DNA from 3 places in the Bulleidia sp. HCP3S3_C9 genome. Region 2 is predicted to be linked to each of the others. Evidence: riboswitches for the same ligand, from Rfam matches in the RefSeq annotation. Region 2 holds a riboswitch; each other region holds the start of a gene.
What was found. A riboswitch is a leader RNA that binds a small molecule or an ion and turns the genes downstream of it on or off. The one in region 2 is predicted to bind lysine.
Positions count from the first base shown of each region.

Region 1: it holds a riboswitch for lysine, as region 2 does, so the genes downstream of both, ACTND6_RS07010 (hypothetical protein) here and ACTND6_RS08640 (transporter substrate-binding domain-containing protein) in region 2, are expected to answer to the same signal.
Region 3: it holds a riboswitch for lysine, as region 2 does, so the genes downstream of both, ACTND6_RS07850 (alanine/glycine:cation symporter family protein) here and ACTND6_RS08640 (transporter substrate-binding domain-containing protein) in region 2, are expected to answer to the same signal.

Region 1 is NZ_JBQHWJ010000034.1:9,700-20,827, forward strand. It holds gene ACTND6_RS06990 (hypothetical protein) at 1-950, opposite strand, end outside; gene ACTND6_RS06995 (MATE family efflux transporter) at 1,134-2,486, shown strand; gene ACTND6_RS07000 (zinc ribbon domain-containing protein) at 2,538-3,305, opposite strand; gene ACTND6_RS07005 (dicarboxylate/amino acid:cation symporter) at 3,417-4,760, opposite strand; gene ACTND6_RS07010 (hypothetical protein) at 5,016-5,447, opposite strand; lysine riboswitch at 5,449-5,615, opposite strand; gene ACTND6_RS07015 (TPM domain-containing protein) at 5,666-6,484, opposite strand; gene ACTND6_RS07020 (hypothetical protein) at 6,492-7,595, opposite strand; gene ACTND6_RS07025 (SPFH domain-containing protein) at 7,790-8,995, opposite strand; gene ACTND6_RS07030 (winged helix-turn-helix domain-containing protein) at 9,120-9,407, opposite strand; gene ACTND6_RS07035 (hypothetical protein) at 9,407-10,906, opposite strand; gene ACTND6_RS07040 (ABC transporter ATP-binding protein) at 10,896-11,128, opposite strand, start outside.
Region 2 is NZ_JBQHWJ010000050.1:4,310-15,437, forward strand. It holds gene ACTND6_RS08580 (lipid II:glycine glycyltransferase FemX) at 1-42, opposite strand, end outside; gene ACTND6_RS08585 (peptidoglycan bridge formation glycyltransferase FemA/FemB family protein) at 44-1,273, opposite strand; gene ACTND6_RS08590 (peptidoglycan bridge formation glycyltransferase FemA/FemB family protein) at 1,521-2,756, opposite strand; tRNA gene ACTND6_RS08595 (tRNA-Glu) at 2,816-2,889, opposite strand; gene rplT (50S ribosomal protein L20) at 2,925-3,281, opposite strand; gene rpmI (50S ribosomal protein L35) at 3,299-3,520, opposite strand; gene infC (translation initiation factor IF-3) at 3,533-4,081, opposite strand; gene ACTND6_RS08615 (Asp23/Gls24 family envelope stress response protein) at 4,263-4,589, opposite strand; gene ACTND6_RS08620 (hypothetical protein) at 4,623-5,993, opposite strand; gene ACTND6_RS08625 (NOL1/NOP2/sun family putative RNA methylase) at 6,000-7,313, opposite strand; gene ACTND6_RS08630 (bifunctional riboflavin kinase/FAD synthetase) at 7,306-8,232, opposite strand; gene truB (tRNA pseudouridine(55) synthase TruB) at 8,232-9,071, opposite strand; lysine riboswitch at 9,140-9,307, shown strand; gene ACTND6_RS08640 (transporter substrate-binding domain-containing protein) at 9,377-10,216, shown strand; gene ACTND6_RS08645 (ABC transporter permease subunit) at 10,223-11,014, shown strand; gene ACTND6_RS08650 (ATP-binding cassette domain-containing protein) at 11,001-11,128, shown strand, end outside.
Region 3 is NZ_JBQHWJ010000042.1:3,754-14,881, reverse strand. It holds gene ACTND6_RS07865 (HAD-IC family P-type ATPase) at 1-1,930, shown strand, start outside; gene ACTND6_RS07860 (RNA-guided endonuclease InsQ/TnpB family protein) at 2,268-3,596, shown strand; gene ACTND6_RS07855 (GGDEF domain-containing protein) at 3,729-4,874, opposite strand; lysine riboswitch at 5,006-5,182, shown strand; gene ACTND6_RS07850 (alanine/glycine:cation symporter family protein) at 5,265-6,749, shown strand; gene ACTND6_RS07845 (amidohydrolase) at 6,752-8,356, shown strand; gene carB (carbamoyl-phosphate synthase large subunit) at 8,459-11,128, opposite strand, start outside.

The DNA.
Region 1 (11,128 bases), on a different contig from region 2:
AAAGAATCAGCCGCAGAATCATGACAAAAATATTTAGGATGTAGATCATGATTCATATCAAGAAATTGAGCGGCAGCAGAGATGCAGGAAAGAGCATCATGTCTCGAAGCGTTTTCGATGGAAGCGAAAACTGGAAGATCAATGTTCTTAAGAGGATTGTGGTAGGAAATATTGTAGAAAGTATAGCCTAGATAAAAAGATTCAAGATCCGAATCCCATCCAATGTCAGCATCTGGTGCTGAAAAACGGTAGATGTTATCTGAATCATCACCATCTAAAACCTTGTGACCAAAAGGAGAAGAGTGGATGTGCAAAGAAGAACCATCAGCTGAAAGGATAAGGTTGTTCTTGTCGATGAAACCAGAATCGATAGAAGGAATCACAGCCAGGGCGTTGAAGAGAGCCTGAAGAGTGAACATCATTCTATCTCTATCGCAATCAGCACCATCTTTGTATTTGTCCAATAGGTAGTAGGTGTCAGAGTGGGAGTAGTTGATTAGCTTTTCACCTTTCTTAGGTTTCTTGCCCTTTATTTTCTTGAAATGAGCTTTAGGAAAAAGCTCGTTCATATGAGAATCGACACCCGTCAAACGGACAATGAAATCATAGTGAGAAGCAACAGAAGGCGGTGAAAAGGAACCTACAAGATATTGAAGTAAAGAGTCGGAAGCTAAATCATCACACCATTTATGAAGAGAAAGATAGCCAAGATGCTGCATAAGAACAAAAGACCTGATGAAAACAGCAGGATCGATAGCAGGTCTGCCTGTAGAAGAATATAAAGGCAGAAGAATATCCTGGACAAGAGAAGGATCCAGCTTCTTGAGTTTGTGAGAAGCAGAAAGAAAAGATTTAGAAGAAAGTCTAAGATGTTGAGAAGAATCAAGAGAAGATTTGCGAGACTTCAGAAAAGCACGATAGTCCCAAATCGAAGAAAAATATTTGAGCATATAACTCACCTCCACGGTTTCATAATGAAGGCAAGCAAAGCGAGCCCGCGAAAATTGAAATTTGTCAATAGTTGACAAGAAAAAAGTGGGGGTAAAGTACAAAAAGTTGGCATAAAGAAAAGAGCGCTGTTACCAACTTTTTAGAGTTTTCGACAGCGCTCAAAAAAATAGGGGGAGAAAAGAATGAAAAGTAATTCAATGGTAAAAGATCTTACGAATGGATCTGTGCCTAAGCTTTTGTTTGCTTTTGCGGCACCGTTGTTTGTATCAAATGCATTACAGGCAATCTATAACATCGTTGATATGATTGTTGTAGGACAGGTGATTGGTGGATCTGGAATGTCTGCAGTTAGTACTGGGGGAAATATTCTTCACTTATTAACTTTCGTAGCGATGGGGTTTTCAAGTGCAGGACAAGTCATTATCGCACGTGAAGTTGGTATGCAGGATCATGATGGAATCAAGAAAACAATTGGGACACTGTTTACGCTTTTGTTTTCAATTGCATTATTGATTTCTGTGGGATGTTATATCTTTAGAGATAACTTATTACAGCTTGTTAATACACCACAGGAAGCATATGCATATACAATGGATTATACTGTCATCTGTATCTTAGGCTTGATTTTTATTTATGGATACAATGTTGTTTCTGCCATTATGCGTGGTATGGGAGATTCCAAAAGACCATTTATGTTTGTTGCAATTGCGGCAATTATCAACATTGTATTAGATATTGTATTTGTTGCAGGATTTAAGATGGAAGTTGCTGGAGCTGCCTGGGCAACAGTTATAGGTCAATCTTTTAGCTTTATTTTTGCTTTTGCGTATTTGTATAAAAGAAAAGAAGAGTTTGGATTTGACTTTAAATTAAAGAGTTTTATTCCAGATGGAAATGCAATGGCAAAGATTTCTGCATTAGGCATTCCAATGGCATTACAGTCTGCTTCTATTTCTATTTCACAGACGGTTGTTGCGGCATGGGTAAATTCCTTTGGAATCATTTACAGTGCAATTGCGGGTATCATCAGTAAACTCAATATGATGATGGGTATTATGTCAAACTCTATTACAACAGCTGCAGCAAGTATGATTGGTCAAAACTTGGGGGCAAGAAAGTATGATCGTGTTCCTAAGATTCTTGCCTGGGCATTTGGTGGAGCATTCACATTATCAGTCATTGGAAGTATTGTAATTAAATACGATCCAGATATGATATTTGGAATGTTTACTTCTGATGAAGCTGTATTAGCGGAAGCAACAATTATTGTTTTACCAGCAATTTTGAATTTCTTTGGTGCAGCGACACGCTGCTTTGCATTTGGTATTATTAATGGTTCAGGAAACTCTAAATTAAACCTGTGTGTTGCGATATTAGATGGCATGATTGCCCGTGTTGGCTTAGCTTATCTTCTAGGATGGGCGTTAGGTATGGGGCCAAAAGGGTTCTGGCTTGGTGATGCCTTAGCAGGATTTATGCCGCTTGTCATTGGTGGTGTATTCTATCTCAGTGGATTCTGGAAAAAAGAAGAGTAAAAATAAAACTCAGACTTGGATGAAAACAAATCATCTTTGTCTGAGCTTTTTTTATCTCTTCTTGTAAAGAACAAGTTCTGGATTGATTCCATCTTTTTCGTATGTGCAGATGAGTAAAAAATCCATGCTTGCAAGAATACCAAAACATCGATCTCCACCAAATGCAGATTCCAATTGATCGCCTAGATATGTTGTGTCATCATCCAGGAATTGTACTGCTTTTCCATTTGGAAGTGGATATGCAAGATTAACATATTTTCCAACGAGAGCATTTAATTTCTTAACTTCTGGCAACCCTTCAATATGAAGCGCATTGATTTCTTGTAAGAGTTGTTGTTTAAATGCTTCAAATTGTCCATCATCACTGAGTTCTTCATATCGTTTCCAGTAATCTAGCTGTGGAAGAATTTCTTCCATATAGGAACGTGCCTGTTCTTCAGTGAATTGATCATTGACCATGTTCTTTACACATATGTCAATTAAGTCATTCATGTTATGATACGTGTATGTTCCATCTGCATAGCACCATTTGCAGTATTCTTCATTGAATGATCCATCACTTTCATGACTTATGATGGAATCATCTGTAAGTGGCATTCCACAACATTGACAAATAAGCTTTCTAGGTGAGCCTAAAAGCGTATTGATGGAAACGTTGAATTCTTTTGAAAGAAGTTTGAGAGTTTCAGTATTTGGAATTGTTTCTCCATTTTCCCACCGAGATACTGCTTGTCTAGTTACCATGACTTTTTTAGCAAGTTCATCTTGTGATAGTTTGTTTTTTTTGCGCAATTCTAAAATGATATCTTTTGTTTCCATTTTTGATTTCCTCCATTAACTATAAATTAGCAAAGAAAAGAACATGGGTAAAGCAACGCGTTGTTACCCATAAAAAAAGCCACTTCGTTTGAAGTGACTTTCATAGATCAATTATTTGCTTACTGTATTGAATACTTCTTCGTTGAGGGAGTTTTCACTCTTGCATACAACCATTGCACAGGCAGTATCACCTGTAACGTTTAATGCGGTAACAAGCATTTCAATTGGTCGGTTGATTGCAAGAATCAATGCATATACAGATAATGCGATTGGATTTGTGAAACCAACACCAGATAAGATTGTGAATAGGATAATTGCACCTGCACCTGGAGCAGCTGGTGTACCAACAGAAGCAATAACAGCTAATAGACCAATTAAGATCAACTGTGGAAGGTGTACTGTGTATCCAGCAACACCTGCGATAAAGATTGTAGCGACAACCTGCATTAATGCAGTACCATCCATGTTGATTGTCATACCAAGTGGTAATATGAAGGATGCGATTTCTTCAGATATACCTAATTCTTTTTCTGCAGTTTCAATATTCATTGGAAGAGTAGCTGCACTTGAAGATGTTGAAAAACCAAATAATGCAACCTTAGCAATCTTCTTTGCGAAGATTGTTGGGGACAGCTTTGTTGTAACGGATACGAACAATGGATAGAAGATAAATAAGAATGCGAGTAGTAATACTGTTGTTAATACAATATAGCTAAGTGCTGGTTTTAAATAAGACACACCATACGCTGCGCATGTTCTTGTTAATAAGCAGAAGATTGCGACTGGAGCGAATGTATTAACGATCCAGGATAAGATGATAGTAACAAGTTCGGAAATCTGTTCACAAAGAGCTGTGATCTGTTTGAACTTTTCTTTATTTGTATTAACGCCAAGTCCAACAGCAACAGCGCAGACAACAATTGCTAATACACCGCCATTATTGCTCAATGCAGATACAAAGTTGTTTGGCACTGCGTTAACGATGAATAGTAATGGGTTTGAACCACTCTTGCCAGCAGCTGCTTCAAGGTTTGTTTCAACAGCCTGGAAAAGACCAGCGTTATAAGTAATCATTCCACAAACAGCGGCAACTAAAATTGCGATAACTGTTGTTAATAAAAAATAGCCAATTGTTTTACTAGCAATTCTACCAAGTTTCTTAGCATCAGATATTCTAATCATTGCAATAACAATAGATGTGAATACCATTGGGATGATGATAACTTGCATTGAATTAACAAACAATTGACCAACAATATAAAATAAACCAATAGCTTTTTCATTTCCTTCAGCTGTAATGTCAGCAAACAATAAATTGTTAATCGCTGACCATGTCGCTTCTTGACCGTTTTCTGTGAGATTAACCCTTAAAAAAATAGCCCCAATACCGACAACTATGCCAAGTATCAGTGCAATGACCATTTTTTTAGCTAATGACATTTTTGAATTTTTCATAGTTCCTCCTGAAATTGCCTGAACTATGATATCAAATAAAAAAGATTTGTCTATATATTTTTGAAAAAATATGTGAAAGCTGTGGGTGAAAAATGTTTATAAATGAAAAATTATATTTTTTCATAGCAAAAAGCAAGCCGAAGCTTGCTTCATATTATTCAACATTTGAAATGTGTGGCAGTACATCCTTTGGAATTAGACACTTATAGGAATTATCCTGTAGTCTAGTTTTCAATTCAGCTTTTGCTTTTTCAATCATTTCAGGATTTTGATACAGTGTTTTTGCGGCATCAAACAATACATCACCTCAAGCATACAGCCTTTATATGCAATACTGCTCTTACCTTGTGCAACCCATTGCCAGCTATGTGCACCTGCACCAATGGAATAACATGCAGTATTAATTTGTGCAGTAGGAACACACCAGGAAACGTCACCGACATCTGTAGATCTCATTTCACAAACAGCAGAGTGATTTGTTTCAATGAAATAATCATTGATTGGTCTTTCTTTGATGTTTTCAATAACTTTCTGCTGATCCTTTGCAAACTGTGGAGTATCACTGAGTACATTCTTGATATCAAATGTATCTTTGAAAGACTGAGCATAAGCTAATTCTTCATCTGTATAGTCGTTCTTGTAAAAAATAAAACCGTCTGGTAAGAGATGTGATTGAACAAAATACATGAACAAACAAAGCACCTCTTCTTTTAGAAGGAGTGTTATGAATGTTATTTATAACACTACGGAACATATTTACCAATATGCTTCGTTCGGCGATGATTACCTTTCACTTGCTTCTTTGTCCGTCGGTTCCACAAGATACTTATTTGCATCGCTACCTCTTGTTTTGATTTTTACTAGAAGAAAAGCTATAACAGATGTACTGCTATAGCTTTATGGATCTAGAAGTGTCCGCCACTAGAGTGCATTCCCCCACTGCTAGAGAAACTGCTTCCTCCAGGTGAGGAATCGTTGTCATCATGTTTTGGAATTGGAGCTCTTGTGACAGATTCATACAGGAACATATCACGGCTGTTTGTTAAATGTACGCCATTGCCTGGTACATAGGAATGTGCTGTTGTTGCGATGGCTTTTGTTTTGTGCTTGCTTTTTTGTGCGAGCACTGTGATGAGTGCAATGATTGGTGGCAAGCCAAATGTGATGCCTTTTTTGATTGGTGTGGAATCTGCAGGTTCATCATAGTTGCTTCCATAATGTTCGCCATTTTCACTGTAGTATGCCATTAAGCCATCCGCTTCTTTGATGTAATCGCGAATTGCGGAATAGTAATCGTGCTCATAGAGACCGCTGCGTGCAGCTGAATCCATGATATCCATGCCATCTAAAGAGAACATAGACTGTTTATCACAATATGGAATATAAACCTGGTAAGAGCCACCTTTTGAACATTGTGTAATCAGTAGTAATACACCATTGTCAGTATTGCCATATCCTAAACTTTCATCTGTATAGTATTTTTCAATGAAGTTTGTCATATCATCATATGACTGTTCTGTTGAATCTTCGATGATTCTTGCGTAAACTCCAAATTCATACTGGTCTGCAATTTGTGCAGCATATGCATTTAATTCATCTACTTCTTCTTGAGAAAGTGCACCATAGGTATCTTCTACATATACATCACTCGATGCGTGGATTGGTATAAAAGGAATCAAGAGAAAGAGTGCGATCAATAAAATCATGTTTCTAATTGTTTTCATAGTATCTTCACGCTCCCATCACTTGAAATAAGATGACATACAGTAAAGCAATACCAATGACTGTAATCAAGAGAAATCGTAGAATCATCTTTGTTTTATCAATTGGCAAATCATCACCAATCATCTTTCCTGTTTGACCATTCATAGCGAACAGGTAATTCTTGCCTTGATATTGTGTAGATAACAGCCATACTGGCAGGAATGCGTAGTGAACTGTACCTGGTGTAATTGTTGTATTTGTTTTATCTGATACGTATGTCTGGTATCCAGTGACTGTTTCTTCTAAAAGAGAAATCGTTGTATTTTTAATTCTCTGATTGACTCTTTCCGCATCTTCTTCTATCGATACGTCATATTTATCAGCTAAATAGCCAGGCAAATATGACATCTGGAATGGAACAAGATCTTTGTAGTCAAATGGTTCAATAGAATCCATGAAATCATCTGGCATCTTGGAAGAACCATCAGCAGGTACTTTCTGAAACTCAACAGTTCCATCTCTTTCAATACGGAAATGACGTGTTGTTGTGACGATTTCATCATCTGTTTCATAAGAGGAAGAAGTTGTTGCTGATCCTCTTAAGTGTGCATCTACAGTACCGTCATACAGCCAGAATGGCACGTATACACCTTTGATTTCTTCAATGTGGTTGCTTTCTGTGAATGCTTTTGGCAGGAATGGTTTTCCTTTGTAGAAGTTCTTTAATTCTTTGACTGCATCTTCTTTGATCAGTTTAAAAGGAATGACGTAATCTGGCTTTAAAGAGCCTTCAAACTGTGCAGGAACTACTGTTGGATTTCCACAATATGGACATCTTGTTGCGGCAGTGTTTGCATCAGAAATGAGTTGTGCACCACAGCTTGGGCAGTTGTATGCACGCATGTTTTTTGCTTCTTCTTCATTCCATTGCAGAAGTTCTGCATTTTCTTGCTGTTTCTTTTCAGCATCTACGGAAATTGCTTCCTGGTTTTTCTCGAAAAAAACTTTATCAATTTCATCCACTGTAAATGTAGAACCACAGCTATCACATTTTAGCTTGGATGAAACGGGATCAAATCTGAGTGGCCCATTACAATTAGGACACTGATAATTCGTTAATTGTTCTGGCATAGAATAATCCTTTCTATCTTGTCAGTGCTTTTGAAAGTATAAGTAAAATAATGAAAAGGGCGATGGAAGAAAGACCTAAAAGAATGCCAATCAAATTATTAGACTGCAGCTGTCGTTTATATCTTTCCTGATCAATGATTTTCATATCTTTTTTTACATGAAAAGGTCCGGATTCCGGACCTTTTGTTAAATCATTATGCCGGTTTCTTTTCTCCGCAGTTGTTGCAGAAGTTACCAGTATTTTCTGTGTTGCATTTTGGGCAGATCCACTTTGCGTTTGCTGGATTTGCTTCACCACAGTTCGTGCAGAATTTACCAGTATTCGCTGTTCCACACTTTGGACATGTCCATCCAGCTGCAGGAGTTACTGGAGCTGCAGGTTGTGCTGGCTGTGCAGGCTGCTGGTTGAGTAATACGTTAGCATTCACACCACCGCTTGCCTGTGCTGCATTAAGTCCTACAAAACCCATTGCTGCGCCATTTGCATTATTTGCGGCATCTCTCATTGCCTGTGCCTGTGCACCGACGATAGCAGCACCTGCTAGATTTGCATTTGTATATGCAGCATCTTTTTGCATCTGCTTGATCATCTTTTCGTCTTCTTCATCAGCCTTGATAGAAGAAATACCGAAGGAGACGATTTCAATACCTCTTTGATCTCTCCATTTCTTGGATAGTTCGTCATTTAGTGCTTCTGCTAGTTCTAGTGTGTGTGCAGGAATTTCTGAGTAACGAACACCTGCAGCGCCGATTCTAGCGAATGCTGGCTGTAAAGCTGTTAATAATTCAGAACGCATCTGATCTTCGATATCAGAAACTTTGTATACTTCTGATACGTTGGAACAAACGTTTGTGTAGAAAAGGATTGGATCAGAAATCTTGATGGAATATTCACCAAAAGCCTTGAGAGAGATGTCTAAGTCAATCCCTGCTCTTTGATCAAGAACTCTGAATGGAACAGGGGAAGCTGTTCCGTACTTCATGCCTGGAATTTCCTTTGTGTTGAAGAAGTAAACTCTTTGATCTGTTCCTGTTTCTCCAGCAAATGTAATTCTCTTTCCAATTTGTGCGAATACATCTTTTACAGAAGAGGAAAGGCTCTTGCCTGTAAAGATAGATGGTGCTGTTTTGGAGTCATATTTGTATTCTCCAGGTTCTGCACAGATATCAACGACTTTACCTTGTTCAACAATGACTAAGCATTGACCATCAGCAACCGCAATGACAGATCCATCAGAAATGATATTGTCATTTCCACGGTTAGCACCGAAACCTGATGTCTTCTTATGACCTTTTACACAAATTGTATCGGCAGGAATTGCATCACAATAGAAATACTCTTTCCACTGATCGCTAAGTGTGCTACCTGCTGCATTAAGCGTAGTTAAAATTAGTCCCATATTATTCTCCTGTCTGTAGTGTAAGTGAACACTATCTTTTGTTAATTCCATTGTAGCTGAAAATGGAATGGAAAACTATTAATTTATATGAAAAGTTGCATGAAAATGAAAAACAGCTTCCAAACTAGGAAGCTGAGTTGAAACGATATCCACGTTTCCAGAAAGAATCTAAGATTTTTTCGGAGTGAGAACTTTCCAGTTTTTCGCGAATATGGCAAATATGAACACATATAATTGAACGACAACGGAATGGTTCTTCTTTCCAAACATTTTCATAGATTTCTTCTGCAGTATGGATTTCATCTGGGTGATCCATCAGAAATGATAGAATGCCAAATTCTTTGGATGTAAGCTGTTTTTCTGTACCGTCTTTTAAGACTGTGTTATTTGTATTGTTGAGTGAAAGGTTCATTATTTGACCTCCTTTAAATATTCATCGAGTGTATAGGTTTGATAATTATCAGTTTCATAGTCATAGTATTCAAGTTCAATTGTTCCAACCTTTGCAAGCTGTTTGAGTTCTTCTATTGTGAATACATCTTTTGTCTGATAGGAGCAGGAAGCTACATCTTTGTTTTGAATTGCGTTACTGATGTAGAGGTCTGCACCTTTATCGTAATAGGATTGTGAAGTTGTAAACCATAGATCAATTGCCTGCTTTCTATATGCTTCTAGGATAGATAAAGCCTGTTTGTATTTTTCTGTGTCTAATTGATCTGTTGGAATATCAATGTTGATGGATAAGTTGACGGAATAATTCGCTTCCAAATCTTTAGAAGAAAGATCTTTATTTAAGTTGTTCTCATTTATATAGTAGTTGATCTTTTCTCCTGCGTTGAGTGGATACTGGTATGGTAAGGAAAATGCATGGTTCATAAAGATGAACTTTCCACACCCAAATGTAATGAGTGCAGCTGAAACAAAGTAGAGAATATTCTTCCAGTAGAATTTGATCTTTCTTTTGTATACAAAGATAGAAATCAGATAGATACAGAATAAGAGAATGTAAAGAAGAATGAAGGAATCAATCATATTGGATTTGATGATAGAAAAACCTAGATTGACAAGGGAAACAAGCAAATAGAAATTGATGATAAATGGATAGGAGAAGAATGTGTTAGAGACCTGTTTTGCACGTTCTGTCTTTCTTTCTACAAAGTTTTTCTTTAAGAGGAAGCATGCAATACATGTATAGATGACTAATACTGTGATTTGTAAATAAGAAACATTTGGAACAAAGCTCATTCCATCATCAATAGCTTGCACGATACAATGAGAAATACTTGTGAAGTTGACAGCGACAATTGCAACTGGGGAAAATAGAATACCTTCTTCAAAGGATGACAGCATGAATGGAATGAGCAATAGATCGCTGATGGTTTCTGCGGTTAAGCTGATTGCAACGAAGATTGCGGAATACGCAGCTAACATTACAATTCCATCAAAGATGTTATTTGCAAATAGATAAATACAGGAATTGATGATGAGTAATGCAAGGATGCCTAATGCCATCATCGCATAAGAAGCAAAAAGTGATGAAAAGAAAACCGTAGTGGAACGCATTGTGAATAACAATGCGAATATAGAAGTAATCGCATAGTAGCTGAAGATCAGTACAAATGAGAAGGTGATTGTTGTGATTAATAGTTCTTTACGATCAATTGGAAGTGAGAAATACATATCACAACTTCTTTTTCGATGTACGAAGGAGAATAAGAAGACTGGCAGTGCAAAGCTCATGATGATAGATAGTACAAGAGAAGTTATTGTGGTAACTCTAAAGCAGTAAGCGGCTTCATTGCCAGGTGTTAAGAAAGAAGACATGGAAATCGCAACAAACATAATGCCAAAGAATACCCAGGCAATGATCTTGCTTTTGAATAGATATTTGAAATAGTTCTTATTGATCATTAGATTTGCTCCTTCCTTCTAATTCATAAATAAATAATTCTTCAAAGTTTACTTGTAATACATCGACAAGAATTGGATGCATTGCTTCAATTTGATTGAGAACTTCTTCCTGATTTCCTTTTGCGACGAGTTGATATACTCTGCCTTCATTTTCTAAGTGAAGGATATTGAAATTGTTGAATGCATCTAGGTTGACTTCTTTTTCAAATACAATCTGGTATT
Region 2 (11,128 bases):
AGCATTAAATCTATCTTTCTCTACATTTTCAATAAACTTCATATTAACTCCTGCCTCTTATTTTAGCACTGAGTGATTGTACTTTTGGATAGATTTCATCAAACATCTTATACATGAATGGATCTAATACAACATTGAATTCACCAATATACTCTTCCACATTCATGATCCAGTTAGATTTAAACAATGTCAAGCCATCATCCAAAGTTCCTTCAATTCCGCCAAAACTGCAATGTTCAATTCCTAAATCAACGCAACGATCCAGGCACTTTGCATATAGCAGATAGCTAGAATACATTCTTAAATAGTCAGGATTATTCCCCATATAGAATAATTCCATTAAAGATTCATTATAGACTGCTAAAATACCACAGGTAATTACTTCATCCTTGCCTTCTCTTTCATAGTCTTTCTTTAATTTATCATATTCAGATTCATCATTTTTCAATTGCTGCAGCAAAAGATTCTTTTGTTTCTTTTTGATTGTTTCTGATGATAATTGTGTCTGAATATCCTTTATAGATTCTTCTAGCTTCTTTAGCTGTTTTTTGAAGTTTAGTTTTGTGACCATACAGATTGCATGATCTCCATATACATCCATCAGATTTTTAAAGTAATCTTCATTTCTTAATGCAATCTGTTTACGCACTTCTGTATAATGCATTGCTTTTGCAAAGTCATGAATATATTCTTTTCCTTCATAGACTTCAATTCCCTTATGTTCTGCAGCACGGATACATTTTGCAGTCTTATGCTCCAGATGCTCTCTATAATCAGGTGTAACGTCCATTTCTGCATTAAAACGAGGCTGTGTTGCTTCACTGATATTTACTGTAAAACCTTTATGTCTGCAGCCTATAGATTTTAAATAGTCAATAACATCCTGATGATGAAATTCATGTTGTTCATTACGGTCTTTATATGCATATTTGCAAGAAAGAACTGCAGGATCAAAACGTAATACGATCGCATGACGTTTCTTTGCTTCTTTCTTTAAATGTTCAATCATAAACGATACAAGTTCATGATTGTCATAATCCATGACAGGACCACGAGGAATATAGAATAGTGTTTTATGCAGTGGTAGGCAACGAATCAATACCATTGCGGTAGCTACGATTTTATCTTCATTTGTTACAGAAGCATATAAATGCTCCCAGTTATTTTTAACATCTGCCCATGGTGTACACTGGAATAGATTATTCTGATCACTATGGATTACAAATGTATTAAATTGTGATGCATCTGTTGATAGATGAAATTGATAATTCATATTCTTCCTTCTTTCATTTTGTGCGCGAAATATTATAGTACTTTGAAAGAAAACATGATATTAAAATTTTATAAATTATTTACTTTTTTTGAAAGAAGCGCTTTCAGATTCATGTCACTTTCAGAAAATATTACAAATATCTTTCATTTATAATGGATATTTTCATAGTATTTCATCGTACAGTTAGCAAAGTATATACGAAAAGACTGTACTGTTTGATAAAAAAATTACAGTAGTACTCACTGTCTTACTGTAACTTTCTTTTTCCTGTTCTTAATCTTGTACTTTGCTTTAATACCCATGGATAGACTTTATCAAATAGCGTATAAACAACTTGATCTAATACAATATTGAATTCACCAATATATTCTTCTACATCCATGCACCAGCTGGACTTGAATTTTGTTAAACCATCATCCAGTGTTCCTTCAATTCCACCCATCGAAACATACGGGATATTCTTTTCTTCAGCAATATCAAAATACTTTCCATATAATGCATAAATCGTACGCATTCTTAAATATTCTGCGTTGTTGCCAGCGTATACAAATTCCATACGATTCTTATTGAAGATTGCAAGTTTACCAGAAAGAATGATCTCATCCTTTCCTTCTTTCTCATATTCTTCTTTCAATTTGGATAATTCATTGAAAGCATTATCGATTGTCTTTTGAAATTGCTTCTTTTGTTTTTCATATGGTGTTGCTTCTAAATCATGTTGTGCTTTTTGTATTGTTTCATTTAAATAAGCAATCTGTCTTGGAAAATTCAGTTTTGCGACCATAATAATACACTGTTCGCCATAGACATCCGCCATTCTTTTAAAGTATTCTTCATTTCTTAAAGCTACGCCTTTTCTTTGTTCTGTATATTTCATTGCCTGTGCAAATTCATGGATATACTGATGTCCTTCATAAAATTGAGCACCTTTCTTTTCAGAAGTCGCAATCGATTGACGTACTTTCTTATCAATACGTTTCATGTAATCCTGTGGTGTCATAGAAGCATTAAAACGTGGCTGTGTTGTTTCTTCAATGTTAATTGTATATCCAGAATGTTGTGCATGATGTTGTTTTAACAAGGCTATAACATCTTCATTTTCTAATGGATGATCTTGATCTTTTTCTTTATATGGATATTTTCTTGAAAAAACATTTGGATCAAAACGCAATGCAATCGCATGATGCTGCTTTGCAAGTGAAACAAGATGGTCCAGAAAAAAAGAAACAAGCTCTGGATTGTGATAATCCATAACCGGTCCACGTGGAATATAAAATAAACATTTACCAAATGGCATTTTTCTTTTCAGCACTAAAGCTGTAGCAACAATTTTATCTCCTTCTAAGCATGAAGTAAAAAAATGATCCCAGTTATTTTTTACTTCTGCCCATTTAGAACATTGATATAAGCTGTTTTGTTCATGATTTTCTACAAAATCGTCCATGAGCAATGGATCTGTATCTAGATGAAATGTATAAGTCATAGAATTTTCCTCGTAATAGAAATTATAACAAAAAAATGGTATTTCTACCATTTCAAAAGTGATGCGTACGGGATTCGAACCCGTGAATGTTGCCTTGAGAGGGCAATGTGTTAAGCCGCTTCACCAACGCACCATAGATTAGAATGAGGTTCCCCTCATTCTAGTAAATTACTTTTCTAACTGAGCCTTAGCAGCGTCAACAAGATCCTTGAATCCCTTTTCATCATGAATAGCGATTTCAGAAAGCATCTTACGGTTAACGTTGATGTTAGCAAGCTTTAAACCATGCATGAACTTGGAGTATGATAAATCATACTGTCTAACTGCTGCGTTGATACGAGCAATCCAAAGTTTACGCATTTCTCTCTTAGTCTGTTTTCTTCCAATGTAGGAATAACGTAGAGAACGCATTACCTGTTCATTGGCTGTTCTGTATAAAAGATGTTTTGATCCAAAATAACCCTTAGCGAGTTTCAAAACCTTCTTACGTCTGTTACGTGTAGGTGTACTTCCTTTAACTCTCATCTCTTCTTAGCCTCCTATTAACCCTGTAAAAGCTGCTTGTCGCGCTTTAAATCTGTGCTGTGAGCAGTAGTAGACTTAGCAAGATGCATCTTCTGCTTGTGAGTCTTATTTGCTGCGAAATGTGATACGTAGTTGTGCTGTACCTTTAACTTTCCTGTTCCTGTTAACTTAGAACGTTTTGCGAAAGTCTTTTTTGTCTTCATTTTAATCTTCTTTGGCTTTCTAGCTTTTGCTTTCATAACAATCTCCTTTTATTTTCCTTTCTTAGGTGAGAATGTAACAGACATAGTATTCCCTTCCAACATTGGTGGTTTTGTTACATCTGCAACATCCGAGACTTGCTCAGTGAACTTATCCAATACCTGTTTACCAACTTCCTGACGAGTGATCATACGTCCTCTAAAACGCATGTCAATCTTTACCTTCTGTCCATCGCTCAACCATTCCTTTGCACGTTTAACCTTTGTATCAAAGTCATGCTGATCGATTACTGGTGATACACGTAAGGATTTCATTTCTGCAGTCTGTTGATTCTTCTTAGCTTCTCGTTCTTTCTTCTGCTGTTCAAAACGATAGCGTCCATAATCAATGATCTTACATACTGGTGGTTGTGCATTAGGTGCAACGCACAACAAATCGAGATCTTCGTCATATGCTTTCTGTAATGCATCACGACGTGACATGACACCTAGCTGAGTTCCATCAGATCCAATGACGAGCACTTCTCTGTCACGGATAGCCTCATTTACAATATCTGTAGGCTCTTTGTGTCTGTTTTTGTTAAATTTAACCTTTCCCAAGCAAACCTCCTGTCATAATATTAAAAAGCAGATACTAAAGCCGCACCTGCCTAAAAGTTCTATACGATCTTATCGGCCACTTACCCAGGTTTTATAAACATCAGGTGAGAAGTATGTGCTTCTTCTTTCCGTTTTTTAAATTACTTAAATATTAAACTATAAGTATTAAAATATGTCAATACTAAATTTCAAAATCCACGACATTTACAGTGACATCTGCCGCTTTAAATCCTGTCATAAATTCAATATTTTCATAAATCTTGTTTTGTACAAGTTCGCATGTTGCTTTTACATTTGCACCATACTTCAGCTTAATAAAAGCTGTAATATGAAGCTTGTTTTCTTCAATCTTTACAGATAATGGTTTTGTAAATGTTGTTTCTGGAATTCTCACTGCATTTTCAATATCATTGATGCTGATTTCCGCAATGCTCTTAAATACTGCCTTGTTCATTGCAACAACACCCATTTCATCTGTTTCATTTAATACTACATAATCTTGTGCCATATGATTACCTCTTCTTTGTTATTATACATGATTTCAATGAAAGATTGTATAAATATCGTGATATAGAGATGAACGGATGGATGCTTCCTGTTTCATCAATTCATCATAAGAATCATACAATAAATCCAATGCATTTACTTTTTTGCGGAAGCGAAGCATACATTCATACATCATATCTTCATGAACAATTTCAATTGTATTTGCATCAATGAGTGCATTCGCTAATGTTTCTTCCAGCATATCACGTACTTTATCGCCTTCTTCTACGCTCATTTTCATAAACGAATCCGCGAACCATCCAGGCTGGATGATTAAAATACGTATGACATCGATAAAATCCATGAAATCTTCTTCATTATTTCCTGGTCGGATAATAAATAACATGCAGAAGAAAATATGCCACAGGAAATTGTGATTCATTTCATTGATCCAGTAATCAGACATTTTACGAATAAATGGATCTTCTGGTATGAATGTTCGTTTGATTTCAATTTTCTGTTTGAAATCAATTTCTGAATCATTCAGGTAATTCAACAATTCCATGTAATCAATCATTGTCACTTGATTGTGTTCGCCATTCACAAAGTCTCTTACATAAATATACTGTGCAAGAATTGCAGAACACTTCTTAAAGTCTGTCGCAAATCCCAAGGAATCTTTCATCTTTCGATTCACAAGTTCATTGATGCTTCTAGCAACAAATGTCTTGAATCCTTTTTCATCCATTCCAATCTGTGCCTGATGAGACTGGTTAGAGATTTCTTTATACATGATTTCTAACTGTCGATCTACAACATCTAGATTATCTCGAATTGCACCAAGCATTTCCTTGTTGAATTGATCATACATGACAAAGTCAGGATTTTTATAGACAACTTCATGTTCAATGTTGCTCCAGAAGTTATGAACAAGTGACTTGATCTGCAGTTCATAATTGATTTTTTCCTCATTGAACAGATAATAGCCATCTAAACGATAAATCGTGAATCCATTTCTTTGCAGCTGCGGCTGCGGCTGAGAAAGATCCAAAAATAGATTTTCATTTGCCTTGCATACCGCATAACCTGTTTTCTGTCTTTCAAAATAAGAAAACAAGGAACGATACAATTCATGTTCATTGCGAATAAAACGACATTCGACCGTAATTCCAACAAGATCATGCAGGTTATCAATTGCTTCCTGTGGAGTTTTATAATCCAGATAGAAATGATTTCGTATCATTTTTTCCTTCAGGCTGTCTTTACTTTTAATACGAGTATGTAAATGAATCACTGCAGTATTTTCTGAAGGATACAATTGAGAAAATGTTTCAAGAATTCTTCCCTGTGCATATACATAGGAAGGATTCTTTCTTTCAAAATAAGAAAGTGTATCTTCGATAAAATCAAATAATTCTAAGTTCATATATACCTATCTTGTACGAAAAGCTTTTGGATATTTGTTTTTCAATGCATGTCCATCACTTTTTGCACCACCCACTACAAAACCATGATAGCACATCGCAACCCAGCCTTTCTGAACATTTGCTGAAATCTGTTCACCATGCATATACCTTTTCACTTCTTCATCACTCATTTCATAAGTGTTTTTAAATTTAGAATATGAAGACATAAAGAAATGATGAGAGAATTCAAATCTTCCCTTGAGCATTTCTCCAATATATACCTGATTTCTTAATAAATGTAATTTTCCTGTATCAATAAAAGGATATGTTCCACCATAAAGTCTGTTATTCTTAAAATACAGATATGGATACACTTCTTCTATTGTATCTTTAAGTAAAGACAGTATTTCCTTTGGAATTAAATCTGATTTTAGCTGTTTGATAGAACACGGTGCAGTGACAGAACACTTTTTCATTTTTGCGATAAAGTGTCCTTCACCATGATCCATCGGATAGATGCGAATGGCTTTTTGAATGTCATGTTCTTCACACAAAGCGCGTCTTCCAAAATTTACATTTGTATCCATCATCTGCATATCTGGATGACGTTCTAAAAACTGTTTGATCTGATATTCATTTTCCTTCAAATTCAAAGTACATGTTGAATACAGAAGAATACCATCTGCTTTCAAACACGTATATACACTTTCTAAAACTTCTTTCTGAACAGAAGCACAATGTTCTACAAGCTGTGGTGTCCATTGATCCACAGCTTCTGTATTTTTGCGCATCATTCCTTCTCCACTGCATGGAGCATCACATAAAACCATATCAAAGAAGCCAGGAAACTGTTTTGCAAGCTGCAGTGGATCATTGCTTACAACAATACAATTGCTGGCACCATTTCTTTCAACATTTTCCAGTAAGATATGACTGCGTTTCTTGTCAATTTCATTTGAAACAAGCAATCCTTGATTTTCTAATAGTTCAAGAATTTCTGTTGTCTTTGAACCTGGTGCAGCACACATATCCAGTATCACTGCGCCACCCTTTGGATCCATGACAGTCACAGCACTCGATGCACTTGCTTCCTGCATGTAAAAAGCACCAGAAGCATATTCTGGCATAGAACCATATTTTTTGTCATCCGTATAGTATCCATATTTTGCATATGGACTTTTTGTATGAGAAACATCCACTTTCTCAAAGAAATCTTTTTCGTTTGTTTTTAAAGGATTGATACGAAATCCTCTTGTTGGAGGATTCGACAAGCTTTCTAAATATGCCGGATACTCATCTTTGAGGATCTGCTGCATTTGAAGTAAAAACTGTTCATTCATATTCTTTTAGTATCTTTTTTGTATTCAAAATATCCTGTTCAAGCTGCATGATTAGATTTCCTTTGGAATTAAATCTTTTTTCATCACGAATAAAGCGGACAAACTCTACACCGACGTATCTTCCATAGAGTTCTTGATTGAAATCTAAAATGTGTGCTTCTAAAGACATATCATTTCTATAATTGAATGTTGGATTATGTCCAAGATTGATCATTGCTTCATAACGCTTGTTATCAAATACGACATATCCTGCATATACACCACTTTTTGGAAGAAGGTATTCTGAATCATATTGCACATTCGCTGTTGGAAAACCAATGGCATGTCCCTGATGTCTTCCATGTACAACGATTCCACTGATACGGAAACGATAGCCAAGCATTGCATTTGCTTCTTCAACATTTCCACTTTCAATACATTGAGAAATACGTGTTGATGAAATCTTTCCCATTTCATCTTCAATGGCTTCTACAACATCTACTTCAATACCTTCTGTCTGTTTTAATGTATCTGCACTGCCTTTTCCCATTGCACCATAATGAAAATCAAACCCGCAAACAATTCCCTTCAATGAAATTTTAGATAAAATTTCATTAACAAAGTCTTCTGGAGACAATTGAGAAAATTCTGATGTAAACTGCAGAATAATAATATTCTGAATGCCATATTCTACTGCACGATTAATTCTTTCACGCATTGTAGTAATGTGCTTAACATCTTTAATATGCTTGATAGTTACCCATGGATCTGGATCAAATGTAATCAATGCAGATTCACAATGTAGTCTTTTAGACATTTCAATCGTATGGCGAATCAATTGCTGATGTCCTTTATGCATACCATCAAAATATCCAATACATGCACACATTGGATTTGTATATACTCTTTTTGTATCAATTCCCATCTTAATAATACGCATTAAAACAAACCTCTCACGCTATGATAAAGCCCATCATCTTTCTTTTCATATGCTGCCAGTATTTCACAGCCATGTACTAGAATAACACGTTTTTCACCTGTGTTAAGTTTTATCTTCTTTCCATTCTTGACATCTTCAACTCTATCACACTCTAAGACTGGCCAGGAAGGATCAAATACCTTGAATGGATCAATTCCACTGTTTTCATTCACATCTTCTATTTCTATGGCATCTTCTAATGTAAGATGTTCAATACCGCATCGATTTAAAGAAGTCATATAGCCTAGTTCACCCATTGCTTTACAATAGTCTTCAATGAGTGTTCGAATATATGTTCCACTGGATACAACTGCATCCATCGCATATAGATTTTCATCTAGTTTCTTTACAGAAAGAGAAGATATTTCTACTTCTCTTGCTTTTCTTTCTACTTCAATGCCTTGTCTAGCATATTCATAAAGTTTCTTTCCATCTTTTTTTAAAGCACTGTACATTGGTGGAACCTGCTGGATAACTCCTGTAAAACAATGACATATTGCATCTAATTCTTCCTGTGTATGCATAGATGGTGCCTTTTCTTCTACAGCTTCACCCCATACATCTTGTGTATCATATCTTTTCCCTAATGCAAATGTTGCCTGATAATGTTTATGATTGCTGACGCAATATGGTAAATACTTTGTACATTTTCCTAATGCAATGATCATAAATCCTTCTGCATTTGGATCTAATGTTCCTGAATGTCCTGCTTTTCTTTCATTGACACGTCTTTTTACCTGTGAAACACAAGTAAAAGAAGTCATACCTTTTGGTTTTTTTACTAAAATAATTCCGTCCATAACAAAAATTATAACAAAATATTGTTGATTTGTTCGATTTATGTAGTATACTTTGGTCATTAAATGAAATCGCATATAGAGGTAGCGGTGCAGATGAGTAGCATGAGGAGCTGGCAGGCGTTGAATCATGCGAAAGGCAATCATCGCCGAACGTCAGTCATTGGCAAATGATTCGCGTGGGGATATAGAAAATATCTATATCACTCCTTCATACAAGAAGTGGCGCTATTAGATACGTACATAGAAGTTAGAAACCGTATGTAATATCGCATACGGTTTTATTTAATTTCTAGGAGGAAAATATTATGAACACAATCAGAAAGAGTTTAACAGTACTTGCATGCGCAGCTTTATTAACAGGATGTGCATCTAACCCTTCCACTTCTACAGCAGCTTCTTCATCAAACAGCAGCGATACACTTAGAGTTGGTATGGAATGTAACTATGCGCCATTCAACTGGTCCACAACAAAGGAAGGCGAATACACACAGCCAATCTCATCTGCCGACTATTGTGATGGATATGACGTCGTTGTTGCAAAGAATTTAGCTGACAAGATTGGAAAGAAAGTAGAAATCGTTAAGCTTGACTGGGATAACCTGATTCTGTCATTAAATAACAATCAGATTGATGCAGTCATTGCTGGTATGACAGCTACAGATGAACGTAAGCAGCAGGTCAACTTCACAGATCCATACTATGTATCTGAAGAAGTACTCATTGTTAAAAAGGATTCTCAATATACAAGTGCAACAGGCCTTGAAGATTTCAAGGGTGCTACAGTACAAGGTCAGATGAATACAATCTATGATGAAGTTATTGATCAGATTCCTGGTGTAAATCATATGCCAGCTGCAGAAACATTCCCAGCAGCAATTCAGGCTTTGCAGGCTGGATCTGTGGATGCAGTTACAAGTGAACTTCCAGTTGCTAATGGTGTTATTTCCGCAAATCCTGATTTAGCAGTCGTTAGATTTGCTGAGGGCAAGGGTTTTAAAGCTGATACTTCTGTATCTATTGCAGTACGTAAGAATGATGATGAATTATTAAATGCTTTACAGGATGCGTTAAAGACAATTGATACAGATACAAGAAACACATGGATGGAAGAAGCTGTCAATCGTCAGCCTGCTAGCGAGGAATAATCATTCATGAATATAAACGCAATTATTCAAATACTCACAAAATATGCACCTAGCTTATTACTAGGTGTTAGGACAACAATGATCATTGCCTTGATTGGTACGGGGTGTGGGTTTATTCTTGGTTTAGTTGTAGGTGGTATCAAAGCAATTCGCTTAGATCTCACCTCTTCTAAAGCTTCTAGAATTTTCAAAAAGATCATCGATTTTATTATCACTGTTTATATCACAATTTTCCGTGGTACACCAATGATGGTACAGGCAGTATTTATCTACTATGCATTGTTAGATGTCATTCACTGGAATAACTTCACTGCTGCCTGCTTTGTTATCACAGTCAATACTGGCGCATATATGGCAGAAATCATTCGTTCAGGAATTCAGGCAGTAGATATCGGTCAGACAGAAGCAGCACGCAGCTTAGGCATGTCAAACGCACAGACAATGTTCTCTGTTGTATTGCCACAGGCAATTAAGAATGCTTTCCCAGCAATTGGCAACGAATTGATTGTTAATATCAAGGACTCTTCTGTATTAATGATCATCTCTATTACAGAATTGATGTTCCAGTCTAAATCTATTGCTGGATCAACATTCCAGTTCACAACTGTATACTTCATAGAAGCAATGATGTATCTGATCTTAACAAGTGTTTGTGCTTTGATTCTGAACCTTATCGAAAAGAAGCTCAACAATGATACAACAGTTTCACTTCCAATGAGTTCTACAGAACCAAGAAGTATTTCATACATTGAAGTAAAAGAACAGAAAGGAGCAAACAGCGATTATGTCTCTCGTTGAAATTCATAACATTCATAAAAGCTTTGGATCTCTTGAAGTTCTCAAAGGTGTTGACTTTAATGTCAATGAAGGTGAAGTTGTATGTCTGATTGGACGAAGCGGTTCTGGTAAATC
Region 3 (11,128 bases), on a different contig from region 2:
GATTCCCGCAGATGGTATTGTCATGGATGGCAAAGCTGATGTGAATGAATCTTTACTGACTGGTGAAGCAGATGAAATTGAAAAGAGTACGGGAAGTGAATTAAAATCTGGCAGTTTTGTGGTTAGTGGAGAAGTCTACATGAAATTAACAAGTGTGGGTGTTAATTCCTATGCCTGCAAACTTATGTCAAAAGCAAAAAAAGTGACAGACAACAAATCTGAAATGATTCGCGATATTGAACTGATTATTAAGATTGCTGGCATTTTGATTATTCCCATTGGACTATTGTTATTTATTCAGTCTTTCATGAATGGAAATGGATTTTCAGATTCCATTGTATCCATGGTTGGTGCAATCATTGGTATGATACCTGAAGGCATGTATCTATTAACGACAGTTGCATTAGCTCTTAGTTCTATGAGACTCGCACAGAAACAGGTACTTCTTCATGATATGCATTCTATTGAAACACTGGCAAGAGTTGATGTTCTATGCGTCGATAAAACAGGTACAATTACAGAAGACAAGATGAGTGTCATTGAAGTATTTCCACCTGTGAATCAGAATGATACATCATTCAGCACAACATTAAGCAAATATATTCATACATTAAACGATAACAACATAACAATGGAAGCACTCAAAAACTACTTCAAAGAAGAAGGAACACTTCCAGCACTACAATGCCATCCCTTCACTTCTAAAACAAAGTATTCTTCCATTCAAACAGAAACATGTGAATATAAATTAGGTGCACCAGAATATTTATTATCCAGTGAACAGTTGAATGAAAACAGTGAACGAATTTCACAAAAAACTTCTATGGGACAAAGAGTTCTTGCTTTTGTGGAATATCAAAATGGTGTTTGTACTCCCCTTTTGTTTATCGCATTAGAAAACAAGATCAGAGACAATGCAAAAGAAATCTTTGCATACTTCCATGATAGAAATGTTGAAGTAAAAGTGATTTCCGGAGACAATCCAGTAACAGTATCTAAAATAGCAATGAGTGCTGGAATTGTGAATGCGGATCAATATGTTGATGCAACAACACTCACAACGATGGAAAGCATTCAAAATGCGGTGAGTCATTATACTGTTTTTGGCAGAGTCAAACCAGAACAGAAACAACAGATTGTCAAAGCCTTACAGAATAACAAATTAAAAGTTGCGATGACAGGTGATGGTGTCAATGATATTCTCGCAATGAAGAAAGCTGACTGCTCCATTGCAATGGGAAGTGGCAGTGATGCGGCTAGACAAGCAGCACAGGTAGTTTTATTGGATTCTGACTTTTCTCATCTCAATGATATTGTTTCGGAAGGTAGACGTGACATCAACAACATTACACGTTCTGCTACCCTATTCCTGTATAAGAATATGTTTTCTTTATTCTTGGCTATTTTCTCGATCATCAATTCTTTCTCGTATCCTTTAAAACCTTCACAGATTTCATTAGTATCCATGTTTAATATTGGTATTCCATCTTTCTTTCTTGCTTTAGAAGCAAATGAAGATAAACAGTCTGGTCATTTTATTACACAGACTGTCTTACGTGCATTACCTGCATCTTTAACATCATTTGCATCCATTGCAGCACTCGTTGTATTTGCACAGATGTTCCATTTACCAGACAGTGACATTGGTACTGCAAGTACATATTTATTATCTATTGTTGGATTTATCATTCTCATTCATTTATCCAGTCCATTTAATAAATATAGAGGCATTGTATTTACATGCTGTTTAGCTGGATTCTTATTGTCATTGACATGGCTGAATGAGTTGTTTGCGATTGAAGCATTGTCTTTTAAAACTGCATCCTTATGTGTTGTGTTTGCTTTAGCAGAAGTCACTGTCATGCGCTATCTGACAAAACTATTCACAAACATTCGAAAATTCATAGAAAAGAAATGCAACAAAGCATAAGCCAGTGAATCAATCACTGGCTTTTACATACTTAGAAAATAACTGGAAGAAGCGAAGCAAGATACATACAAGAACCTCCTGATATATAATGATGTTTTGATACTTTATTTCTATACTCAATATTCCATGAAGGATGATAAAAAACAGGTATTAAAACCTGTATTTCACATAATTCTATTAGCATTTTTGAAGAGTGCACCGTTCTCATAGGGCGGTGGTGAATTCAGCGTTACTGTTAACTGATGTACTCTTCTATTCTTTTGATTTCAACCTGTTATAAAACATTATATTTTCGCATAAATAAGCCATATTCTGCACTTTATATATGATATAATATATGAGTAAAAAGGACTTATTCATGTATAGAACTGACAGGATTTATGTAACCGAAAATCATGAGCTGTATGCATATCTAGATGACTTTGCTCACAAGGCAAAGTGTCTTCATAATGCTGCATTGTTTCGCGTTCGCAATGCCTTTACTGCACACAACAAGACTGCTTTGACAGCTAACGAGAAAGAAGTTCGTGATGAACTTGCACTTCTTAAAGGTCAGAAGTCTTACTATGTGCTTGGGTATGGCATATTGCAGAGGCTTATGCGTATTACAAATAATCCTGATTTCTTTTCCGGGCTTCCCATGCAGACTGCACAGCATGTCATCAGACAGGTCTGTACAGATTTCAAAGGCTGGCTTGCCTCTTTAAAGAAATACAGGAAAGATCCTTCTGGTTATACAGGGAAACCTAAGATGCCTGGATACTGCAGGAACGATACAGCTTCTTATCTTTTTACCAATCAGGATGCTGTTATCTATGATGGGAAACTGAAGCTTCCCCGTACAAAGATTCGCATTCCTGCACGCAGAAGACATGGCAGGCTGATGGAAGTAAAAGTGAAACCTGTTTCTGGCGGATACGAACTTTTACTTGTCTATCAGGTAAAAGCTGCTTCTGTACAAAGCGGTAAACATGCAGCTGCAGTTGACTTTGGTGTAGACAACACAATGGCTGTTGTTTCAGATACGGGTAAAAGTATTCTTTTTAAAGGCAGATTCATCAAATCAGTCAATCAGTATTTCATGAAGAAAAAAGCTGAACGCATCAGTTTAATGAGCAAAGGGAAAGAAACAACAGAACGTGTGTGGTCAAAGTATCTTGACAGACTTTCTGCATACAGAACCAGCTACATCAGAGACTGCTTTCATAAAATGAGCAGGAAGCTGCTTGTCTGGTGCCAGCGCAATGACATCGGCTGTCTTGTATTAGGCTCTAATGCTTTCTGGAAACAGAACAGCAGCATCGGTGCAGTGAACAATCAGAATTTTGTCAGTATTCCTTTTGAAATGCTCAAATCCATGATTGAATTGAAAGCATGTGAGTATGGCGTTACTGTTGTCAGAAATGAAGAGTCATATACAAGTAAAGCAAGTTTCCTGGACAGCGATGATATCCCGGTTTATGTAGAAGGTGATGAAACAAAACATCATTTTTCTGGAAAACGTATTCAAAGAGGCTTATATCGTTCATCAGATGGAACTGTATTGAATGCAGATATCAATGGTGCTGCAAATATTTTAAGAAAAGCAGGCTGTGATACATCATCAGTAATATTAACAAATCTGTTGAATCCAGAAGTGTTTGCATTTGCAGATTTAAACAGGTAACTGTGTAAAAACAGTAGAGGTCGAGTGAACCGGCCATTGTGAAAACATAGTGACAGCCGTAAGGTGCATAGCTACAGATCACAAGAATCAAAATCCCTGTGGTAATACCCTTCTCTGTATGCGAAGAGTACATCACAGGGATACCACATCGGAACTACGTATCAGGTGTGGTAGTTCATAATTTTTCGTTTTATCGGAAGCAATCCGTTCTTTTCTTTCCTTCTTAAACATATACATATCACGATCAGCACGATCTTTGACTGTTAAAATATCTTCCCCTGAACAAATCGCAGAACCATACGAAACCGTTGGAATAAATTCATATTTTTCACGTTTATTTTCAAGCAGACGTAAAAATTTCTGAATACATTCCATTTCTTTCTGTCTGTTTTTTAAAAGCACACAGAATTCATCTCCACCAATACGATAACAATATCCATATTGAGCATATGCTTTTTTAATACAGTCTGCAATCTCTGCCAGACACACATCTCCTTGTAAATGTCCATATAGATCATTGACCTGTTTAAAATCATCCACATCAAATACAATAAGGATTCCACTGCAGTCGTGCATTCTATTTGTACGATTCAAATAACTGTTTTGATTCAGTAAACCTGTTAGACCATCTAATTGTGTCCACATCTCATTACAATAAATAAAATACAGTACAGAAAGCAATGTTACACATAACCATGTTACATGCAGATCTGGCAATAGAACCTGTATGGTCGTTTCTGCAGCCAGAAACACAATCAAAGGATAAATCAATGCTTTACTGCGGTTTTGAAATTGCTTTGACATTTTTATTGTTGATAAAGACAAATATAAAATTGCCGCAAAATACGCAATCACATAAATACAGAAGAAAGGTCCACGTGCATAAACATTATCAGCACTGACAGAAAACACTAATCCATAGGGAATCGATGCTGCTAATAGTATTAAATACCCTGTTTGAAAAATCATTGCCAGTTTCATGTCTTTTTCAACAATGGTTTTCTTATCTAATACATATACAAGACAAATGGAAACTGCTGGTGATAATCCAAAGCCTAAATAATTCGATACAATATTTACCCAGCGATATTTCTCTGCAGTTCCATCGACAACTAATGTAATGACTTCTAAGATTGAAATTGCCGCAATCAATGCAAAAGCAAAGAAAAAGCCTCTCTTCTGCTTCTTATCCAATGCTTCACTTAGATTTGTAAGAATACACATAAAGCAAAGAACAAAAAGATCAATTGTTGTTAAGACATAAAAATATCCATTCATTACTCAATTTTCCATTCTTTTCGTTAATAATACTACAATATTTCATAAAATATGGCATTATTATATCCAATTTATAATTTTAATGATTTGTTATTGCTATATTTTAAAAATGTCGTATGATTAATCGGTAACCTTACAATAGAGGAGCAATGGACAAGAGTATATCTGTTGAGAAAAGTCATTTCCATGAAGCAGATAGAAAGGGAAAATTGCCGAAACCGGAGAACATGACAAATTCTTCGAGTTGGTACATAACAGAACATGCTATGTACTCTCACTGATATCACAGTGGAGGAGCTATTGATTGAATTTTTATAAAAAAAATTCGAGTGATAGCGGAAAGCTGTCACTTTTTTTTGCCTCATCGAATTGTAAGGATCAGGAGGATATATGATTGCATTTTTAGACTGGTTAAATGGTATTCTTTGGGGAGTACCGCTCATCGCCTTAATGATTATTACAGGCTTGTACTTTACAATTCGTTCAGGTTTCTTTCAGTTCCGTCACTTTGGCTGGATTTTAAAACATACAGTTGGAACACTTGCTAATAAGGGACAAAAAGTATCTGCTGATAAAAAAGTGATTTCCCCTTTTGAAGCAATCTGTACTGCAGTTGGTGGTACTGTTGGATTTGGCAACATTGCTGGTGTAGCAACCGCTGTAGCAAGTGGTGGTCCTGGTGCTGTTTTGTGGATGTGGCTGACTTCATTTTTAGGATTGATTCTAAAACAGGTCGAAGTTACACTTGGCTGTTATTACCGTGAAACAAATGACAATGGCGAAAAATTTGGTGGTCCTACTTACTACATGCAGAAAGGACTTGGTGAACAGCGTCATTGGGGAAACAAATGGAAAATCCTTGCGGTGATTTTCGGTATTGGTATTTTCTCAACATTCTTTATTACATCTAGTAATCTAACTGCTTCTGAAGTTGTTGCAGGTGCATTTAACTTCAATGGTATTACAGTATCTGGCTATTTCATTGATGGCAGAATCGTTGTTGGTGCCCTTCTTTGTTTAGCTACATATATTATCACTGCTGGTGGTACAAAAGGTGTTGCTTCCATCTTCAGTAAGCTTGTTCCTTTCATGAGTATTGCATATATCATCATGGGAATCTTGATGATCATTGTAAATATCAATGCTGTTCCAAATGCATTATCTATGATTTTCACAAATGCATTTACTGGTACTGCTGCTGTTGGTGGATTTGCTGGTGCAGCTGTATCTAAAATTATTCAGACAGGTATGGCACGTTCCGTATATTCTAACGAAGCTGGTTGGGGTACTTCTCCAATGATTCATTCTTCTGCGGATACACCTCACCCAATTGAACAAGGTTTATGGGGATCATTTGAAGTATTCTTCGATACATTTATCGTTTGTTCGATCACTGCTCTATCTGTTATCTTAAGTGGTACATGGGCAGATGGTGCTACTGGTGGCGCATTGGCATTGAGTGCTTTCAATCAAAGCTTTGGAACAGTTGGAAGTATATTGCTGGCAATTATCATGGTTATTTTCACAATTACTACTTCTGGTGGATGGTTTACATATTATCTTGCAATTCTTGAACATATTAATATGAAGAAAACTCGTTTTTCTGAATTATTAATTAAAGCATTCTACGCTGTACGTTCCCTTCCTGGATTATTATGGACAATCTATCTTGTACATGCACAGAATACAGGATTTATCTGGACAGTTGTAGATATTACTTCTGCAATCCCTACATTTGTTAACGTCTTTGTTATCTTGCTTTTATCCAATGAATATTTTAGACTTTTAAAAGACTATAAGGCTAGATATATGGGAATTGGCGAAGTTGATGATAATACAGTCTTATTCTACGAAGACAAGAAAGTTGAGGACTAATCATGGATTTATTTTATAACGGTAACGTTTTTACTGGAGATAGCTTTGTTGAAGCATTTGTAGTAGATGGCAATCATTTTGTTGCGACTGGAAGAAGTGAAGAACTGCTTGAAAAGTATTCTTATGCGACAAAGCATAACTTAAACAATAAATTTGTTTGTGCTGGCTTCAATGATTCACATATGCATGTACTAAATGATGGCTATTCATTAGAAACAATCCAGTTGGCAGATCATACTTCTTCTTTAAAAGAAATGAAAGAATATATTGCTGAAGAAGTTAAAAATCGTCAAATCAAAGAAGGACAATGGATACGCGCAAGAGGATGGAATCACGATTTCTTTACAGATGTGAATCGTTTCCCTACACGCTATGATCTTGATGAAATTTCTCAAACAAATCCAATCTGTATTGTTAGAGCTTGTGGACATGCTTGTGTTGTAAACTCTAAAGCATTAGAAATGATTGGCATTGATAAGAATACAAAACAAGTGGATGGTGGAAGATTCGATGTTGATGAAAATGGTGAGCCATTAGGTATTTTCCGTGAAAATGCATTGGATCTTGTTTATGCAAAACTACCTCAGCCTACACGCGAAGATTTAAAGAAGATGTTGATTCTAGCAATGAAGCAGTTGAATTCTTTTGGTGTTACTTCTGCCCAGACAGATGACTTTGTTGTGTTCCACGGTTTAGACTATCATGAAATCATTCAAGCTTATGAAGAATTAAAAGAAGAAGGTAGAATGACTGTGCGTATCAACCAGCAGAATCATTTTACAAACCTTAAAAGCTTGAAAGAATTTGTTGAAGAAGGTCATTATACTGGCTTAGGCGATGAATTCTTTAGATTTGGACCATTAAAGATGTTAGGTGACGGTTCTCTTGGTGCACGTACAGCATTTATGAGTACCCCATATGCAGATGACCCTTCTACATGTGGTATTCCTGTATACTCTCAGGAAACATTTGATGAAATGATTGGCTATGCACATAACCATAACATGCAGGTAGCAATCCACTCTATTGGTGATGGTATCTTGGATCGTATCATGAATGCGATTGAAAAAGCGCAGAATGAAAATCCAAGAGAAGACGCTCGTCATGGTATTATCCATTGTCAGATTACCCGTCCAGATCAGTTAGATCGTATGGCTAAGTTAAATCTGCATTGTTATGCTCAGACAATCTTCCTGGATTACGATATCAAGATCGTTGAAGATAGAGTTGGCAAAGAAAAAGCTGCTTCCAGCTATAACTTCAAAACACTCATGAAGAAAGGTGTTCATGTATCCAATGGTTCTGACTGCCCTGTTGAACTGCCTAACGTATTAGGTGGAATGCAGTGTGCAATTACGCGTTCTACATTAAAAGAACATATTGGTCCATACCTTCCTGAAGAAGCATTTACAGTCAAAGAAGCAATTTTATCTTTCACAACAGAAGCTGCACGTGCTTCCTTTGAAGAAAAAATCAAAGGCAAGATTGAAAAAGGCATGCTCGCTGACTTTGTCATCTTAGATGAAAATCTATTTGAAGTAGATCCATATCACATCAATGATGTAAAAATTCTACAGACATGGATGAATGGTAAACAAGTATATTAATGAAGAATCCCAAATGCTTTGGGATTCTTTTTTTAGAGTATCAAAAAAACTATGACACAATCTGACACTGATATGATCAGATGTATCATAGTTTTTATTCTTTTAGTTTTTGCTTTCTTTCATAGAAGCAATCGCAAAGCTTCTAGATTCTAGTACTTTCAATAAAGCATTGGCAGTATCTAGAGAAGTCATACAGCTGATATTATTTTCTGCAGAAACTCTTCTGATCAAGAATCCATCCTGATTTGTCTTACGGTCATGATTGTGGTTTGTATTGATAACAAACGCAACCTTGCCTTCCTGAATCAGATTCAATACGTTATCTTCTACATCTTCACTGATTTTCTTTGTCTGATGTACATAAAGACCATTTTCTTTCAAGAATCCAGCTGTACCTTCCGTTGCATATAAACCATATCCAATACGATAGAATCTTCTAGCAATATCTAGAATATCTTTCTTATCTTCATCCGCAACTGTCAGTAATACAGTACCATATTGTGGAATCTTTACACCACTTGCTATAAGTGCCTTATACAATGCTTTCTCTAAAGAATCATCACAGCCAAGTGCTTCACCTGTGGATTTCATTTCCGGTCCTAAGACCGTATCTACAGATCTCAATTTTGCAAATGAGAATACTGGGGCTTTGACATATACCTGTGTTGTATCTTCCTTCATATATCCAGGTGTAATATTCTGATCAAGTAAAGACTGACCTAAAATACATTTTGTTGCGATATTACACATGCCAATACCTGTAATCTTAGATAAGAATGGGACTGTTCTCGAAGATCTTGGGTTTACTTCCAGAACATAGACTTTCTCATTTTTATCTACAATAAACTGAATGTTATACAATCCGACAAACTTGAAGCCTTTTCCAATACGTATTGCATAGTCAATGATCGTATCTTTAACTTTCTTAGAGATTGTCTGTGTTGGATATACTGAAATAGAGTCACCAGAATGGATACCTGCTCTTTCAATATGTTCCATCACGCCAGGAATGAATACATTTTCTCCATCCGCAATTGCATCAATTTCTAATTCTTTTCCTAATACATAACGGTCAACAAGAATTGGAGAATCATGAGAGATTTCTTTGACTGCAGTTGCCATATACACTTTCAATTCATCATCGTTGTGTACAATTTCCATTGCTCTGCCACCTAATACATAGCTTGGTCTTACAAGTACTGGATAAGAAATCTTATTTGCAATTTCAAGCGCTTTTTCAACAGTGACTGCTGTTTCTCCTTCTGGCTGAGGAATGCCTAGTACATTCAACATGTTTTCAAATTCATGTCGATCCTCTGCCTTATTGATTCCTTCTAAAGATGTACCTAGAATCTTTACACCATGTTCAACTAGACCTGAAGCAAGATTGATTGCAGTCTGTCCACCAAACTGTACAATGACACCTTCTGGCTGTTCTAGATCTACAACATGCATCACATCTTCCACAGTCAATGGTTCAAAGTATAACTTGTCAGAAATAGAGAAGTCTGTAGATACCGTTTCTGGGTTATTGTTGATGATAATTGCTTCATATCCACACTGCTTTAGAGTCTTGACTGTATGTACTGTTGTATAGTCAAATTCAACACCCTGTCCAATACGAATTGGTCCAGAACCAAGTACAATAATTTTCTTTCGATCTGTTCGAATAGATTCATTTTCTTTTTCATATGTGGAATAGAAATATGGTGTTAAAGAAGTAAATTCACCAGCACAGGTATCTACCATCTTATAGACAGGAATCATGTTTTCCTTCTGTTCCATTTCATACAGATCCATTTCCTTCATATTCCAGTTTCTTGCGATATATTTATCCGAGAAACCATTTCTTTTTAATTGATATAGAACTTCTACATCCTTTGGATGTTCTTTCATTTTCTTTTCTAGATCAATTATTCTCTGGATATGCTTCAGGAAGAAATAATCAATATTTGTCAGTGTATGAATTTCGTCCATGGAATATCCCATACGCAGCCATTGTGCAATCGTAAAGATTCTTTCATCATCTCTATCTTTGATCTTCTGATACAATTCTTCTTTAGAATATGCATAGAATTCTTTCTTTTCTAGATGATCAACTTTTACTTCCAAAGATCTGACAGACTTTAAGAATGATTCTTCAAAAGTTCTGCCAATTGACATAACTTCTCCTGTTGCTTTCATCTGTGTGCCTAATTGTCTATCTGCATTTGGGAACTTGTCAAATGGAAGTCTTGGGAACTTTGTTACAACATAGTCAAGTGCTGGCTCAAAGCATGCATAGCTTGTACCTGTGATTGGGTTTTTGATTTCATCCAGTGTTAATCCTGCAGCAAGTTTAGCACTGATAGAAGCAATTGGATAGCCTGTTGCCTTAGATGCCAATGCAGAAGATCTAGATACACGTGGATTGACTTCAATAACATAGTACTTGAAGCTGTTTGGATCTAATGCAAGCTGTACATTACATCCACCACAGATACCTAATGCACGGATGATCTTCAAAGATGCGTTTCTTAGCATCTGGTTTTCTCTATCTGTAAGTGTCTGTACTGGTGCTACGACAATACTGTCTCCTGTATGAATACCGACAGGATCTACGTTTTCCATATTACAGATCACAATTGCATTATTTTTTCTATCTCTCATGACTTCGTATTCGATTTCTTTATAGCCTGCAATAGACTGTTCAATCAAACACTGGTGTACAGGAGACATCTTCAAACCTGTTTCTGTAATATGTCGCAATTCCTCTTCATTATGGGCAAAGCC